4 regions of the Johannesbaptistia floridana genome follow, and region 1 is predicted to be linked to each of the others. Evidence: predicted binding sites of a transcription regulator. Region 1 holds the regulator's gene; each other region holds the start of a gene.

Region 1 (3,710 bases):
TGGCGTTTAGGGATTAAACAATCTCTGCCTTTTTTCCGCACAGTAGTTTTGCTGATAGCAGTAACTATTCTAGTTAATTTATTTATTAACTTGTCTAGAGAAAATATTTTTGCTTTGACTGGTACGGTTGCTGTAGCTTTGGGTTTTGCTTTTAAAGACTATGCTAGTGCTGTAATTGCTGGATTAGTTAGTTTATTTGAAAGTCCTTACAAGGTAGGCGATCGCATTCAAATCAATGAACACTACGGAGAAGTAATTAACTATGGATTACGCAGCATTCGTTTACGTACTCCCGACGATTCTATATTAATTATTCCTCACAATTTAATTTGGACAAATGTAGTTTCTAACTCTAATGCTGGTCAATTAGAAGCCCAAGTTGTGACAAAATTTTATCTTGCCCATGAAAATGATTTAGACTTAGCAATACATCTTCTCTATCGAGTTGCTTACGCTAGTAAATATACTCAAGTTAAAATGCCTGTAGTGGTTATCGCTGAACAAAAACCCTGGGGTATTCTCTTGAAACTAAAAAGCTATCCCATAGACGCTAGAGACGAATTTATTTATCAAACTGATTTAATTAAACGAGCTAAAAAAGCATTCTCTCATCATCATTTTACCTATCCTAAAGTAACTAGGTTGGTTTAATTAAGTTTGTTTATTGTTCACAATTTCCTGTTGATTTTTTCTGGGTAGCGATCGCCTTTGGGGTTTTTTGGGAGATCGCTACAATTTTTTTGCCTAAAAACCCATAATTTCGTAACCTGCATCTACGTAGATAATTTGTCCAGTAATGCCACTAGCTAAATCGCTACATAAAAATGCAGCAGTGTTTCCCACTTCAGCTTGAGTCACAGTACGTTTTAGGGGTGCTTTGTCTTCTACATGGCGAATCATATCTAAAATACCCCCTACCGCCGAAGAAGCCAAAGTACGAATTGGTCCTGCGGAGATTCCATTAACCCGGATATTACTAGGTCCCATCTCGGCTGCGAGATAACGAACACTCATCTCTAAAGCAGCTTTAGCCACACCCATCACATTATAGTTGGGAACTACTTTAACACCGCCTATATAAGTAAGGGTAACTATACTGCTACCTGGATTAAACAAGGGTTTAGCCTCTTTAGCTAAGCTAGTAAGAGAATAGGCACTAACATCTAAGGCGGTACTAAATCCTTTTCTGCTAACATTACTAAAGTCTCCTGAGAGATCTTCTTTGTTAGCAAAAGCTAAACAGTGAATGAGAATATCGAAGTTACCCCACTTTTCTTTGACTTGGGCAAAAGTTTCTCTAATCTGTTCGTCATTTTGGACATCACAGGGGAGAAATAGAGTAGGATTAAGAGGTTCTACTAATTCTCCTACTTTTTTTTGGAAACGTCCCTTGTCATCCGGTAAATAGGTAACACCTAATTCGGCTCCAGCTTTGTTTAGTTGTTGTGCAATACCCCAAGCAATTGAGCGGTTATTGGCAATTCCAGTGACTAAAGCTTTTTTCCCTGATAAGTTTAACATAGTGGTGTAGTTGAAAATGTTTTTAAATTTAAAGTTGACAATCTCTTGATATTATATGAAGAAGAACTATTTGAACAGATATTAAATATTCTCTAAAAAAAAAGTATAATGCTATACCAAAGGGTGTAAAATTATTCTGTAAAATCTGTAGCTCTAATCTTTGATTAATGTAAAGCTTTTTTAGTAACTAAAACTATAATGGAACTATCCGTAAGTCAAGATAAACCTTTAGCCTCCGTTTTCCGCCAAGTAGGAGGGGGAATATACCCCCCCGTAGTAGAAAGCTTTGATCGCGGGAAAACTATATTTTTTCCGGGAGATCCAGCAGAAAGAGTCTATTTTTTGTTAAAAGGTGCTGTAAAACTATCCCGAGTTTATGAAGCAGGAGAAGAAATTACTGTAGCTTTACTAAGAGAAAATAGCGTTTTTGGAGTATTATCACTAATTACAGGGGAAAAATCAGACCGCTTTTATCACGCAGTAGCTTTTACACCAGTAGAACTATTAAGTGCTCCAATCGACAATTTCCGCAAATCTCTGAAAGATAATCCAGAACTGTCAATGTTAATGCTACAAGGACTATCGTCAAGAATTTTACAAACAGAAATGATGATAGAAACTTTAGCACATCGAGATATGGGTTCTCGTTTAGTAAGTTTTTTGTTGATTTTATGTCGCGATTTTGGCGTACCAACAACAGAAGGAATTAGAATAGATTTAAAATTGTCTCACCAGGCGATCGCAGAAGCAATAGGATCAACCCGCGTAACAGTAACTCGCTTACTAGGAGAATTAAGACAAGAAGAAATGATTTCAATTCATAAGAAAAAAATAACAGTACATAATCCAGTAGTATTGAGTCAACAGTTTGCCTAAAGCTATATATGACCACCAGTGCTTTAGTATTAATAATAGCAATCATAGTATTAGGTGGAACGATCGCAGCTTTAGGCGATCGCCTAGGAACAAAAGTAGGTAAAGCCAGACTAAGAATATTTAATCTACGTCCTCGGCAAACCGCTATGTTAGTAACAATTTTCACCGGATTAGTAATTGCCGCATCAACTCTGGGCATTCTCTTTAGTTTAAGTGAAAACTTACGGAAAGGAATATTTGAAATTGATCAAATTCGTAAAGAACGCAGAGAAGCTCAGAGGGGATTGTCGCAAGTAACTGAGCAAAAAAAAGAAATAGAACAACAACTAAGTATAGCTAGACAGGAAAAAGAAGCAATAGAAGATTATTTAGTTGAATTAAATCAAAACTTCCAAAAAGCAAACATTGAACTAGAATTAGTCAGGCAACAAGTCTCTAGCTTAGAAGAGGAAGTAGAATCTTTAGCTACAGAAAGAGAAGAATTAATTGAGTTGAGAACACAATTAAATCAGCAAATCGCCTCCTCCAAAGAAACTATCGCTAATCAAGCAGCACAAATAGAAAATCAAAACCAAGACTTAGTACAAAGACAAAGAACCATCGAACAATTAGCCCGACAACAACAAGCTCTACAAACAACTATAAAAGAAAGAGATCAAAAAATTAGAATCCTCGATAAAGCAATCACCAGGAAAAATACTCGATTAGCAAACCAACAACAGCAATTAAAAGAATTAGAAGAACAGATTAGCTTTTTGAATCGAGAAGTAAATACCCTTGAACAATACTACCAAGAGTATCAAACACTACGAGAAAGTCAAATAGCTATTGTCAGAGGACAAGTTTTAGCCTTCAATGTGGTACAAATTTTAGACCCCGAAGCCGTTACCGAAGCAATTAACTTCTTACTGCGACAAGCCAATCAAACGGCTATTAAAGCCGCTAATCTTGATAATATTCAAAAATATCAAAGAATCGTACAAATTACTGAATCTCAAGTCAAACAATTAGCCAGAGAAATAGATGATGGAGAAGAATATGTGGTGCGTATTCTCGCCGCCGAAAACTATGCCGCAGGAGAAGAACAAATTAGAGTTTTCACAGACGTAACACCCAATAGAGAAGTATTTTCCCCAGAACAGGAAATAGCCTCAGTTTCTCTCGATATAGAAGAGATGAGCGAAGCACAAATACAAGCTAGACTAGATTGGTTGTTAGCTGCTTCAGAATTTCGTGCCCGTCGTGCGGGTATTCTCGGAGATATTCAAATTGAAGAGGGAAAACTCAAGACAATTGTTAACTTTGTTGAAGCA
Region 2 (3,710 bases), on a different contig from region 1:
TCCTGAAGCTTCACAATGGACTGATTACTCTGTAGAAGCAACCCTAGCTTCTGCTGATAATGGTGGTATGGGAATTATTTTCCACTATCAAGACCCAGATAACTACTATAAGCTAGAACTTGACGCTAATCAGCGTTTTGTTCAGCTATTTAAGATAGAAGATAGTATCGAGTTGACTATGGCCCGTAGTCGTAATAAATACGCTATAGATACAGATACCCATATTCGTCTTGATGTGGAAAACAACGAGGTATCCGCTTGGCTTGACCAACAACCTTTATTTAATAACCCCATTAAGAATGAATCTGAGATTCCTGGTGGTACAATAGCTCTCTATAGTTGGGGTAATGAAGGAGCAAGTTTTGATGATGTAACTGTTCTGAATCTTGGGGAAAGTGACATTACTCCTCCTGAAACCCTAGTCCCTGAAACTGTGTTTGGTACTTCTGGGGATGACCATTTTGATACTGCTATTCCCGATGAACGTCAATTTATCGGTGATGAACAAATACTCTTCACTGGTGGTGGTAGCGATCGCGTTGATGTTAGTCTTGCTTCTGGTGATAATCGTATAGATACTGGTAGTGACGATGACACTTTATTTGCAGGAAGTAATAACCGTATCCTGTTAGGTTCTGGAGATGATGTACTTTTCGCTAGTTATCCTACTGGTAATAATGTTATTACTGGAGATGCTGGAGAAGACCAGTTTTGGTTGGTTACTGACAGTAATCTTTTACCAGAAAACCCCAATACCATTACTGATTTTACGATTGGTGAAGACGTAATTGGTCTAGCTAATACTGGTTTGACTTTTGCAGATTTAACTCTCACAGAACAAGGTAATAATACTGTAGTTCAAGCTCTATCTCAAGAGGTGGCTATTCTCCTTGGAGTAGAAGCTGTTAATTTGGGCGAGAGTGACTTTGTTATTCTGTAATTTGACTCTTTTGGTATAAAAACAGATAAGATGTAGCTTGAGCTATATCTTATCTATAATCTAATAATATTAAGCGTGTATATTTCATTAAAACTATATTTTGCCCTTTTTGTGTATAAAGCGTTTTGTTGCCATCCCATTGGGTTTATCTTTACCAAAGTACTTTTCACTACGATAGCGTAGCCAAACTCTTAGCTGTTGCGGGATTTGCTCTTTTTGTTCTGGTGTCAAAGTTTCGTAGAGTGCCAATGCCTTTTCTCTTTCTCCTCGACAAGCAGCATTTTTATGGGCATCCCAGTAACTCCTCGCTACCCGGATGCGCCGACATACTTCTTTGACTAAATCTTTGTCCTTTAATTCTTTATTTTTCTTCTTTTTGGCAACCAAACGAGCCTCTTATTTTTTTCAAGATTTTGAATCTTTAACAATTCTAACGCGAGACAGATATGTTAGCTATTCTCTTTCCTGTTGAGCTAATGATTGTGTGTCTTTTGGACTAAAGTCCAACTACGAACCTCGTTTTTAACAAGAACATGCTTATTTTTGAGCAAAAAAAGAGGGGGCATAGTGCCACCCTATTTTTAAAATCATCAGTTTCTAATATTCTATTTTAATTTTATTTTACTACTTCGGTACTAGCTAAGAGTTGCATTACTGCGATCATAAGTTGTTCTAAAACTAGGATTGGGTTTACCTTGGATTTTGCCTCTATATTCTGTGTTGTCTATATCAACACCAATTTCGGCCGCAGCACGATTTAGTAAAGATTGTTGACGATTTCTAATATTGTGGTGATGACGCATCATTAAAGCGCGTGCTTGATTTTGAGTAGACATAATTTTAAACTCCTTTTTTTTCTTACATATCTAATATAGCATAAGTTCTGTATAAATTGCTACCAAATTGTAAAAATTTTTTTATTATTCTCTGACATTCCCTCAACTCAGATCTTGCATCTTTACCTAATGTTACTAGTGGATGAATAGTGAGTAATGAGTAATGAGTAATGAGTAATGAGTAATGAGTAATGAGTAATAAGTTTTGAAGTTTTGAAGTAATGAGTTAAAGAATTAATGCGATCGCGCTTAAAAATTGATTCTCGCCTGTTGGTCAATTTCTGTACTTTTGTATTTGCGTGCTTTGATATGAGTCAAGGGATCGCCCCAATAGAATCAAAAAATTATTTAAGTCGAGGGGATTGTAGCCTAGTTAATAAGAGAATGAACCAAGGGAGATAAACATCAGGAATTAAGTAAGAGTATTCTCTTAAAGAAGGCCATACCCAAGGGAAAATAAAGCGTAAAGAACGTAGAGATACAGGCAATTCCCCATTAGCATCAACTAGGTTATACTTTTTGGCTACTTCAGCGACAATTTGAAGAGTACCAGTTAAAGACATAATTTTTGGTTCAGCGGCTAAAGAAGCGATCGCCCGTCCGGTGAGGAGAGGAGATTCCCAATTATATTGGTCTAATAGCAGGGGGTTTTCAACATTGGTATCTTTAGCGATACTGGTAATATGTTCAGTGCCAACAATTCCCGGCCAAATTGAGAGAGAAGCCACATTAGCTGATTTAAGTTCTACAGCCATATCAGCAGCTAGGCGATCGCAGGCTACTTTTCCGGTGCTATAAGCTACTCCAAATAGATAACTCAAACTTCCCCAGGAAGAGATAGTACAAATTAACCCTTGTTTACGCTTAGTCATTAGCTTAGCGGCAAAAACACTAGCTAGATAGTGACTGCGCAAACCTACTTGATGACAAGCATCCCAAAGACTTAAATCTGACTCCCAAAAAGGCTTACCACCGTTATCTCGTAGTCTTTGTACACCTCCATAAGCATTATTTACCAGTACATCTAATTGTCCTTGTTGTTCGTCATTAATTTGCTCAAATAGTCTCTCCACCTGTTGATCATCACTGTGGTCAACTTGTACAGCGATACACTTACCACCTACTGCTTCCACAGAGGCAGCAGTTGCCAAAAGACTGCCGCCAATTTCTTCTCCGGCGCTACTTGTTTCTAAACTTCTTCCGGTAATATAAACAGTTGCTCCAGCTTCGGCTAAACCAATGGCAATGCCTTTCCCGATACCTCTGGTGGCGCCAGTTACTAAAGCCACCTTACCTAATAATTTCTGCATTACTTTTAATCCTAGCTTCATCTCAAACTGATTTTACCAAAGTAGAGCGATATTCTTCCTATGGACAGTTTGAACTTCTAGAGATAGACTGCTATATAAATAACTAACTTTTACTAAACAATAGTAAAAGAAACATACAATTTTAATTGAATACAGGAAAAATATCACTAATGACAGTTGCCACAGCCAGCTTTCCTATTGATTTAGGTGCATATAAAACTATTAGCCTAGATCCCAGTCAAAAAACCCTTACTTCCGAGCAAAAATCCGCAATAGAAGCAAATATTCAACTTTGTCGCGATGCGATCGTCTTTTTCACCGCTACAGGTGCAGCCCGCGGTGTGGGTGGTCATACTGGTGGTCCCTATGATACTGTACCAGAAGTAATGATTCTGGATGCTTTATTCAGAGGTGGACCTAATAAATTTGTGCCCATCTTTTTTGATGAAGCAGGACACAGAGTAGCGACTCAATATCTGATGGCCACTCTCTACGGTGATTTACCAGCAGAAAAATTATTAGAGTATCGTGGTGCCAACTCTCATCTACCAGGACACCCAGAATTAGGTTTAACTCCCGGAGTTAAATTTAGTTCTGGACGTTTAGGACATCTTTGGCCCTATG
Region 3 (3,710 bases), on a different contig from region 1:
AGTCTACACATTCGGTCGAAAAAAATAGGATTTGGTACAACATCATCTTCTAGATAAATTAGAGAATGATAAGTTGTGAGAACTTGATCAAATGCTGAAGTGATGTTGCGATCGCACCCTAAATTATCAGGACGATTAATGATTTCTACTGGTATACTCTTATTTAAATTTTGAAGAAGACTAAGACACTCATTGATACCCAGAAAATCTTGGTCATGGCGTGGACCATCGACAAAAGCAATGATTTGCTGTGGTAGTAGTGATTGTTTCTCAATCGCCGCTATTACTTGTGAAAGCAAATCGGGACGGTTAAAAGCAATCAACACTAGAGGAGGTAGCTTTTTGGGTAATGAGACATCATCTAAACAACGAGGTATTAACATGGATTTAACAGCTAATCAAACATTTATATTTTACGAAGTTTTCGCCAAATTCTTTGAGAGAAAGGTACTTTTTCTATATCGTCAATTTGATGCTTTGGTTGATTACTTAGTAAAGAGGCTACTAAGCCAAAAGAAGAAGCAGAAGAGTAAATTAGGCGATCGCATTTAGCCAAGAGGTACAAATCTACTAAAGCTTCTTTCCCATTTTCTATTCTATTTGAACATTCGGACCAATTCTGATGTAGTCTACTTTCATTACTAGGAAACCATTTCTCTGTGGTCACTACTTTGGGAAATTGCTGTTGAAAATCCTGTATAACTTTTTGAGAATCTGTTGCTAAAAAAATTTGGTATTGCTTATTTTTTCTGAGGGTATTTGCTACTCGCTGATAGAGTTTGCCTAAATCAATTTTCATATCTGTATAGCGAACATGAACTCCCAGGGTTGGTTGAGTTAACTTAGAACCAGCAAAGGTATCTACTCTAGCTTGTATATCTTGTTTTAACTGCAATTCTTTTTTTATGATGGTGGAGATAATTTCTATATTAGTCAATTTGGATAAATACTGAAAATCCCCTTGAAAATGCGATCGCATTTTATATGTTTTATCTGAATAAGAACAAAAAACCAGAATATCTTCAGTATAATCAAGCTTACTGACATCTATAGACATTTCTCCTTCAGTAAGATTTAGTGTTTGTTTTAAGCCTCCGAAGGATTCATCCAAGCGATTGTGCCATAAACTGGGATAAACTGATGATACATTTATTGGTAAATCATCGACATTTAGAGCTGAGGGGCAGTCAAAATACACAAAAAACGAATTAATATGGTTATCACTATAACTTCCATCTCTCCAGTCTACAACCACCTTTCTCTTCGTCATGCGCCCATACAATATCGTTGTACTCAAGGCTAAGATGCGATTACCTAATCCTGAAGATCCCTTAACAACTATATATTTACTTTTTTCCATCATTACTATAGCTTTTCATATATCTCTTTGTTTAGGAGTTGCGGAATAAGGTAAAAAACAGGGAAAAAAGAATAGTTTTAGTGATTGATTGTGTTCCCATTTTAATTTATGTTGTTTTCACTTTTATAAGAAGTTTAATGGACAAAAAGAAGGGTGTTGTTTCCTTTGTCCATTAATAAATCTCAAAGAGCTGAGTTAGATAGAAACTTCGCTTAACTCACTCGCTATATGCTCAAAAGGTTCATCAATCATTGTACTAGGTTCAAAACCTTCTTGAGCGAGCATTTCTTTAATCATCTCCTTGAGGATTTGAATACCGCGTACAGTAGGACCGATGGGTACACATAGGGAATTATAAGTTTCTCTTAAGCCTTGTAAAACCCTTTCGTCAAGAACATTCATATCTCCGGCTACTAAAGCATAACTAGCGTAGCGAAGATAATAGTCCATATCTCTCAAGCAAGCGGAATAGCGTCTAGTGGTATAAGCGTTGCCACCGGGACTAATTAATTCTGGTAACTCTTCAAATAAAGCCACGGAAGCTTGCTTAACCAAGTTAGCAGAATTAGCGTTAATCAAGGTTGCGGCTTTAATTCTTGCCGTACCTGATTCAAAATAGGATTGTAATGTATCGATCGCACTGCGATCTAGATATCGACCTGTTAAATCGTAGTTTCTAATCAAATTGGTGACTGCGTCTCGCATTAAACTCAGTTCTCCTGACTATGTTATTCTTTTATATTTACTTATCATCCCATAGGGGGTTAGTAACCTGCTAAAATTAAACCAATTAAATCAGTATTTTGATACATTTGTTTACAATTCCTGGTTTTTAGTATATTCAAATACAATTAAATGGTCAGTTTTTCTGAATTATTTGCAAATATTAAGGATTTGGTAACACTGAATACAAAATCTAGAGAGAGCAATCTCTAGGATAAATCGATACTGAGAAAAAATTTTATTATCCTTGTAATTGGAGTATAATATGGATCAAACCCCAGAAGAAATATTAAAAATGGTTCGCGATGAAAAAATTCAAATTATTGATTTAAAATTCATCGACACCCCAGGGATATGGCAACACTGTTCTTTTTATTACGATCAAATTGACGAAGACTCTTTTGATAGTGGAGTTCCTTTTGACGGATCTAGTATACGTGGTTGGAAAGCAATCAACGAATCAGATATGTGTATGGTTCCTGATCCCTCCACTGCCTGGATTGATCCCTTCATGAAAGAAAAAACTTTGAGCATGATTTGCAGTATCAAAGAACCTCGTACAGGAGAATGGTACGATCGCGATCCCCGCACCATTGCTAAAAAGGCCATTGAATTTTTACAAGAAACAGGAATAGGTGATGTAGCCTACTTTGGTCCAGAAGCAGAATTTTTTGTTTTTGATGATGTTCGCTTTGATCAAACCGAAAACAAAAGTTTTTACTATGTAGATAGTGTAGAAGGCCGTTGGAATTCTGGAAGGGAAGAAGAGGGAGGAAACCTCGGTTATAAACCCAGATACAAAGAAGGTTATTTTCCGGTTTCTCCTACTGATACCCTCCAAGACATGCGTACTGAAATGCTTTTAACTATGGCAGAATGTGGCCTACCTATTGAAAAGCATCACCATGAAGTAGCTACAGGGGGACAAAATGAGTTAGGTTTCCGATTTGCCAGCATGGTAGAAGCGGCAGACTATTTAATGACCTATAAATACGTAATTAAAAATGTCGCCAAAAAGTATGGTAAAACAGTAACTTTTATGCCTAAACCTCTATTTAATGATAATGGTTCGGGTATGCACACCCACCAATCCATTTGGAAGAATGGAGAACCTTTGTTTTGGGGTGATGGTTACGCTAATTTGAGTAAAATGGCTCTCAACTACATTGGTGGCATTCTTAAACACGCTCCAGCTTTACTAGCTTTTACTAACCCAAGCACCAACTCTTATAAGCGTCTAGTTCCTGGTTTTGAAGCTCCTGTTAACTTGGCCTATTCTCAAGGAAACCGTTCTGCTTCTATTCGTATTCCTCTATCGGGACCTAATCCTAAGGCAAAACGTCTGGAATTCCGTTGTCCAGATGCCACTTGTAACCCCTATTTAGCTTTTGCGGCTATGCTTTGTGCTGGAATCGATGGTATTAAAAATGAAATAGATCCCGGTAAGTCTTTAGATGTGGATATTTATGAGCTTACTCCTGAAGAGTTGAGTGAAATTCCTTCTACTCCTGGTTCTTTAGAGGGTGCTTTAGAAGCTTTAGAACAGGATCATTCTTTCTTGACTAATACGGGAGTATTTACTGAAGATTTTGTCAACAATTGGATTGAGTACAAGCTAGATAACGAG
Region 4 (3,710 bases), on a different contig from region 1:
TGTGTCTGTTGGAATACCTAAGCAAGCGCTCATACTTCTATTTTGGGTAACTGCACGAATTCTTAAACCCCAACTGGAGTAGTTGAGAAACCAAAAAGTTGCTAACAAACACAAAATAGTGAGAGTGAGAATGAATATTCTGGTGTAGGGTATTTGAAAAGCATCCATAACTGGAAGTCCTCCCCGTAACCATTCTGGTGCGGTTACATCAACGTTTCTAGCACTAAACCAGGGTTTTGCTAGGGATTGTGAATTTTCTTGAGTAAATATTAATCTAGTACCAAAGTAGGCGATCGCGCTTGATAAGATAAATAAAACTATTTTTGCCCAACTGCGAATATTTACCCAATTACTTTGTTTTTTCAATAAATACAGACCACCGAAAAAGAGTAAACAAAATACACCTATACCAATTACTAGTAAACCGTTTACACTTCTTACGAATTGTCGCAAAATTAGGCTAACTCCCCAGGTAGCTAGTAAGGTTTCTAAAGGGCGACCATAGAGGTAGCGAATCACGCCTTTTTCCAAGATTAGACCCATCAAAGCTGAGACAATAAAAGCCGCAGGTATGGCTACTAGGATATAATAGTTAAACCAGGGGTCTCCCCAACTTTTAAAGATATTTTGCACTACGTATGTGGTGTATCCTCCTAGCATAATCAACTCACCATGGGCAAGATTAATTACACCCATTAGCCCAAAAACTATAGCTAGTCCTAAGGCTGCTATGAGTAATACAGCTCCAATACTTATGCCATTGAAAATACTATCTACAAACAAAGACCACATAATTTGGTTACCTTTTAAATTGAAAATTAAACCGGGACATTTTGGCTGGTAGTCATGTATTAGCTTTTAGGTAGAATTGTTTTAAATAACGAAAAAAGTTATTATGCTAGATAAGTATGAGGGAAGTGTAGGAATTATCAAGACTTCAAGGTTTGGCAGTGATGAAAAAATACCTAGGAAAGAAAGAAAAACCAGCTCCCATTTTACCTAACACCGCTTCACCTGACATCTCTTCTCAACTAGCTTGTCCCGCATTAAGTTAGTCCTCATTATTATTTACTTACATTTGATATTTACCGCCTTTACTGGGGTCACTCCAATCGCAGGCTAATCCTTTTGTTTCTGGTACGTACTGATTCCATGGTATAGGATCTATGGGACCCTCGGTACTCCATACTATGTCAAATAAACCATCATCTCTAACTTGACCGATACGGACAGTTTTAGAGATGTGGTGATTATTTTGCATGGTAACTAGTCCTTCTGGTGCCTCAAATTGTTGACCTAAGGCTGCTTTTCTCACGGCTTCTAAATCAGTAGTTCCTGCGGTTTCTACGGCCTGTTTCCAAAGATAAACCATGATATAAGCTGCTTCCATGGGATCGTTGGTCACGCGGTCTTCTCCGTATTCTGTTTTAAAGGCTTGAACAAATTTTTGATTGGCGGGAGTATCTACGGTTTGGAAGTAATTCCAAGCTGCATAGTGACCTACTAAATATTCTTTACCAATTTGTCTTACTTCTTCTTCGGCAATACTCACTGACATGACTGGATATTTATCTGGAGTTATACCTAAGCCTTGTATCTGTTTAAAGAAAGCTACGTTACTATCACCGTTTAGACTGTTAAATATTACTCCACCAGTGGGTAAAGTTGCTCTAATTTTAGCTACTATGGGAGTAACTTCAGTACTGCCTAGGGGTATATAATCTTCCCCTACTGTTTTACCTCCTTTTGCTTTTAGTTGTTCTTTGATGATGGTATTGGCGGTACGAGGAAAGACATAGTCTGAACCTACTAGGAAAAAGTTTTGACCTTTGTTTTCTAGCAACCAGTCTACAGCAGGTTCAATTTGTTGATTAGGTGCTGCCCCAGTGTAAAATATGTTTTTAGAGCATTCTTGACCTTCGTATTGTACTGGGTACCAAAGCATGTGGTTTTTGGATTCAAAAACTGGTAACACTGCTTTACGGCTTGCGGAAGTCCAACAACCAAATACTGTGACTACTTGGTCTTGGTCTATCAGTTTAGTGGCTTTTTCTGCGAAAGTGGGCCAATCTGAAGCGCCATCTTCTTCTATTGCTTCTATTTGTTTACCTAACACGCCTCCTGCGGCGTTAATTTCTTTGATGGCTAGTTTTTCTGCTTCTACTACTGTAGTTTCACTAATAGCCATGGTTCCACTGAGAGAGTGTAATATGCCTACTTTTATTGTATCTCCATCTGCTGCTTTAGCTTGGCGATCGCCACTTATTGCTTTTAGTAGAACACTTGTTCCTATTGCTGAAGATCCGTATACTAAAAATTTTCTCCGTCCTAATTTGCTCATTTTCAATTGCTAATCTTTTTCAAGTCTGTATAAAACTAAACTATACTAAACTTTAATTAACTGTTTAAATGTAGCTTTTAATACCAAAAATTAATTTGAATATGGTTTCAACTTTTTGCTTTTACTTTAACCAATGCTTCTACTAATTTCTCTTCAATAATAGGTTTACTTATATAATCATTCATTCCTACCTTTAAACATTTTTCTTGTTCTTCTGGAAATGTGTAGGCAGTAACAGCTATTATCCAGGGTTTCTCTAAGTTTTTATAATTTTTCCGAATTTCTTCTGTGGCTTTAATTCCATCCATTTTTGGCATTTCTATATCCATTAGAACTGCATCATAATCTGTTTCTTGTAGTTTCTTAACTGCTTCTAAACCATTCTCTACAACTTCTAACTGACAACTATATTTGCGCAACATCAGGGCTACAACTCTTTGATTAATCTGATTATCTTCTGCTAATAGTATTTTCAAACAACTCAATTTATCCTTATGGCATTCTAACAGATTTTTTCTTGTTTCTGACTCTAATGGAGTAGTCGTTTCAGAAATTGCTTCTAGTTTAACAGTAAAATAAAAACTAGCTCCTGGAGTTGATTTTGATTTACTTAAATCTACTTCAAAATCTAAAGGATAGTCTCCTGATACTACTCCTTGACTTACTACCCAAATTCTCCCTCCCATTACTTCACAAAGATGTTTACATATTGCTAGTCCCAAACCTGTACCCCCATATTTTCTCCCAACTGAATTATCTCCTTGGCTAAAGGGTTGAAAAATATTTTTATGGTTTTTTGGTGTTATGCCAATTCCAGTATCTTGCACTAAAAATTGTATTTTGTCACTCTGATCATCTTCGTGATATTGTTCCCTAATAACTACCTTTATTTCTCCTTGTTCGGTAAATTTTACCGCATTACTTAGTAAATTAAGCAGTATTTGCTTAATTAAATTAGCATCTCCTTTGTAGTGACTAGGTAAATTTTCAGAGATAGTATAGCTAAATTTTACCTTGTTTGTATTGATTTGGGGAATAATCAAATCTTTTATTTCTTCAACTAAAGTTTCTAAAGTAAATTTTATATTTTCTGTTTTTATTTTTCCTGATTCAAATTTAGCATAATCTAAGACATCATTAATGATGTGTAATAATATTTCTCCACTTTTTTGAATAAGTTCTACATAGTGTTTCTGTTCAGAATTTAAATCACTTTGCATCAGCATATTAGTCATTCCTATTATGCCATTCATGGGAGTACGCAGTTCATGATTAATTATGGACAAAAACTTGCTTTTAGATTGATTAGCTATTTCTGCACTTTTTTTCGCTTCACTGAGTTTAGAATTTTGTTCAGCTAGTTTTCTCT

What was found. The regulator NtcA, encoded in region 1, controls nitrogen genes in cyanobacteria. The targets are predictions, from matches to a motif close to TTTGTANCNNNNGNTACAAA.
Region 2: a site for NtcA is predicted at 1,823-1,842, ahead of gifA (glutamine synthetase inactivation factor IF7A). Genes of this name have one in related genera too.
Region 3: a site for NtcA is predicted at 2,255-2,274, ahead of glnA (type I glutamate--ammonia ligase). Genes of this name have one in related genera too.
Region 4: a site for NtcA is predicted at 2,409-2,428, ahead of urtA (urea ABC transporter substrate-binding protein). Genes of this name have one in related genera too.

The regions. Positions count from the first base shown of each region.
Region 1 covers NZ_JALKVM010000170.1:32,746-36,455, forward strand. The annotation lists gene MW688_RS11520 (mechanosensitive ion channel family protein) at 1-651, shown strand, start outside; gene fabI (enoyl-ACP reductase FabI) at 745-1,521, opposite strand; gene ntcA (global nitrogen regulator NtcA) at 1,720-2,397, shown strand; gene MW688_RS11535 (DUF3084 domain-containing protein) at 2,406-3,710, shown strand, end outside.
Region 2 covers NZ_JALKVM010000142.1:10,408-14,117, reverse strand. The annotation lists gene MW688_RS09855 (metallophosphoesterase) at 1-940, shown strand, start outside; gene MW688_RS09850 (Precorrin-3B methylase) at 1,034-1,327, opposite strand; gene gifA (glutamine synthetase inactivation factor IF7A) at 1,576-1,776, opposite strand; gene MW688_RS09840 (SDR family NAD(P)-dependent oxidoreductase) at 2,121-3,086, opposite strand; gene MW688_RS09835 (transketolase C-terminal domain-containing protein) at 3,257-3,710, shown strand, end outside.
Region 3 covers NZ_JALKVM010000023.1:27,352-31,061, reverse strand. The annotation lists gene MW688_RS01590 (glycosyltransferase family 2 protein) at 1-383, opposite strand, end outside; gene MW688_RS01585 (nodulation protein NodZ) at 407-1,363, opposite strand; gene apcB (allophycocyanin subunit beta) at 1,556-2,065, opposite strand; gene glnA (type I glutamate--ammonia ligase) at 2,349-3,710, shown strand, end outside.
Region 4 covers NZ_JALKVM010000368.1:23,381-27,090, reverse strand. The annotation lists gene MW688_RS20510 (ABC transporter permease) at 1-792, opposite strand, end outside; gene urtA (urea ABC transporter substrate-binding protein) at 1,073-2,341, opposite strand; gene MW688_RS20500 (ATP-binding protein) at 2,449-3,710, opposite strand, start outside.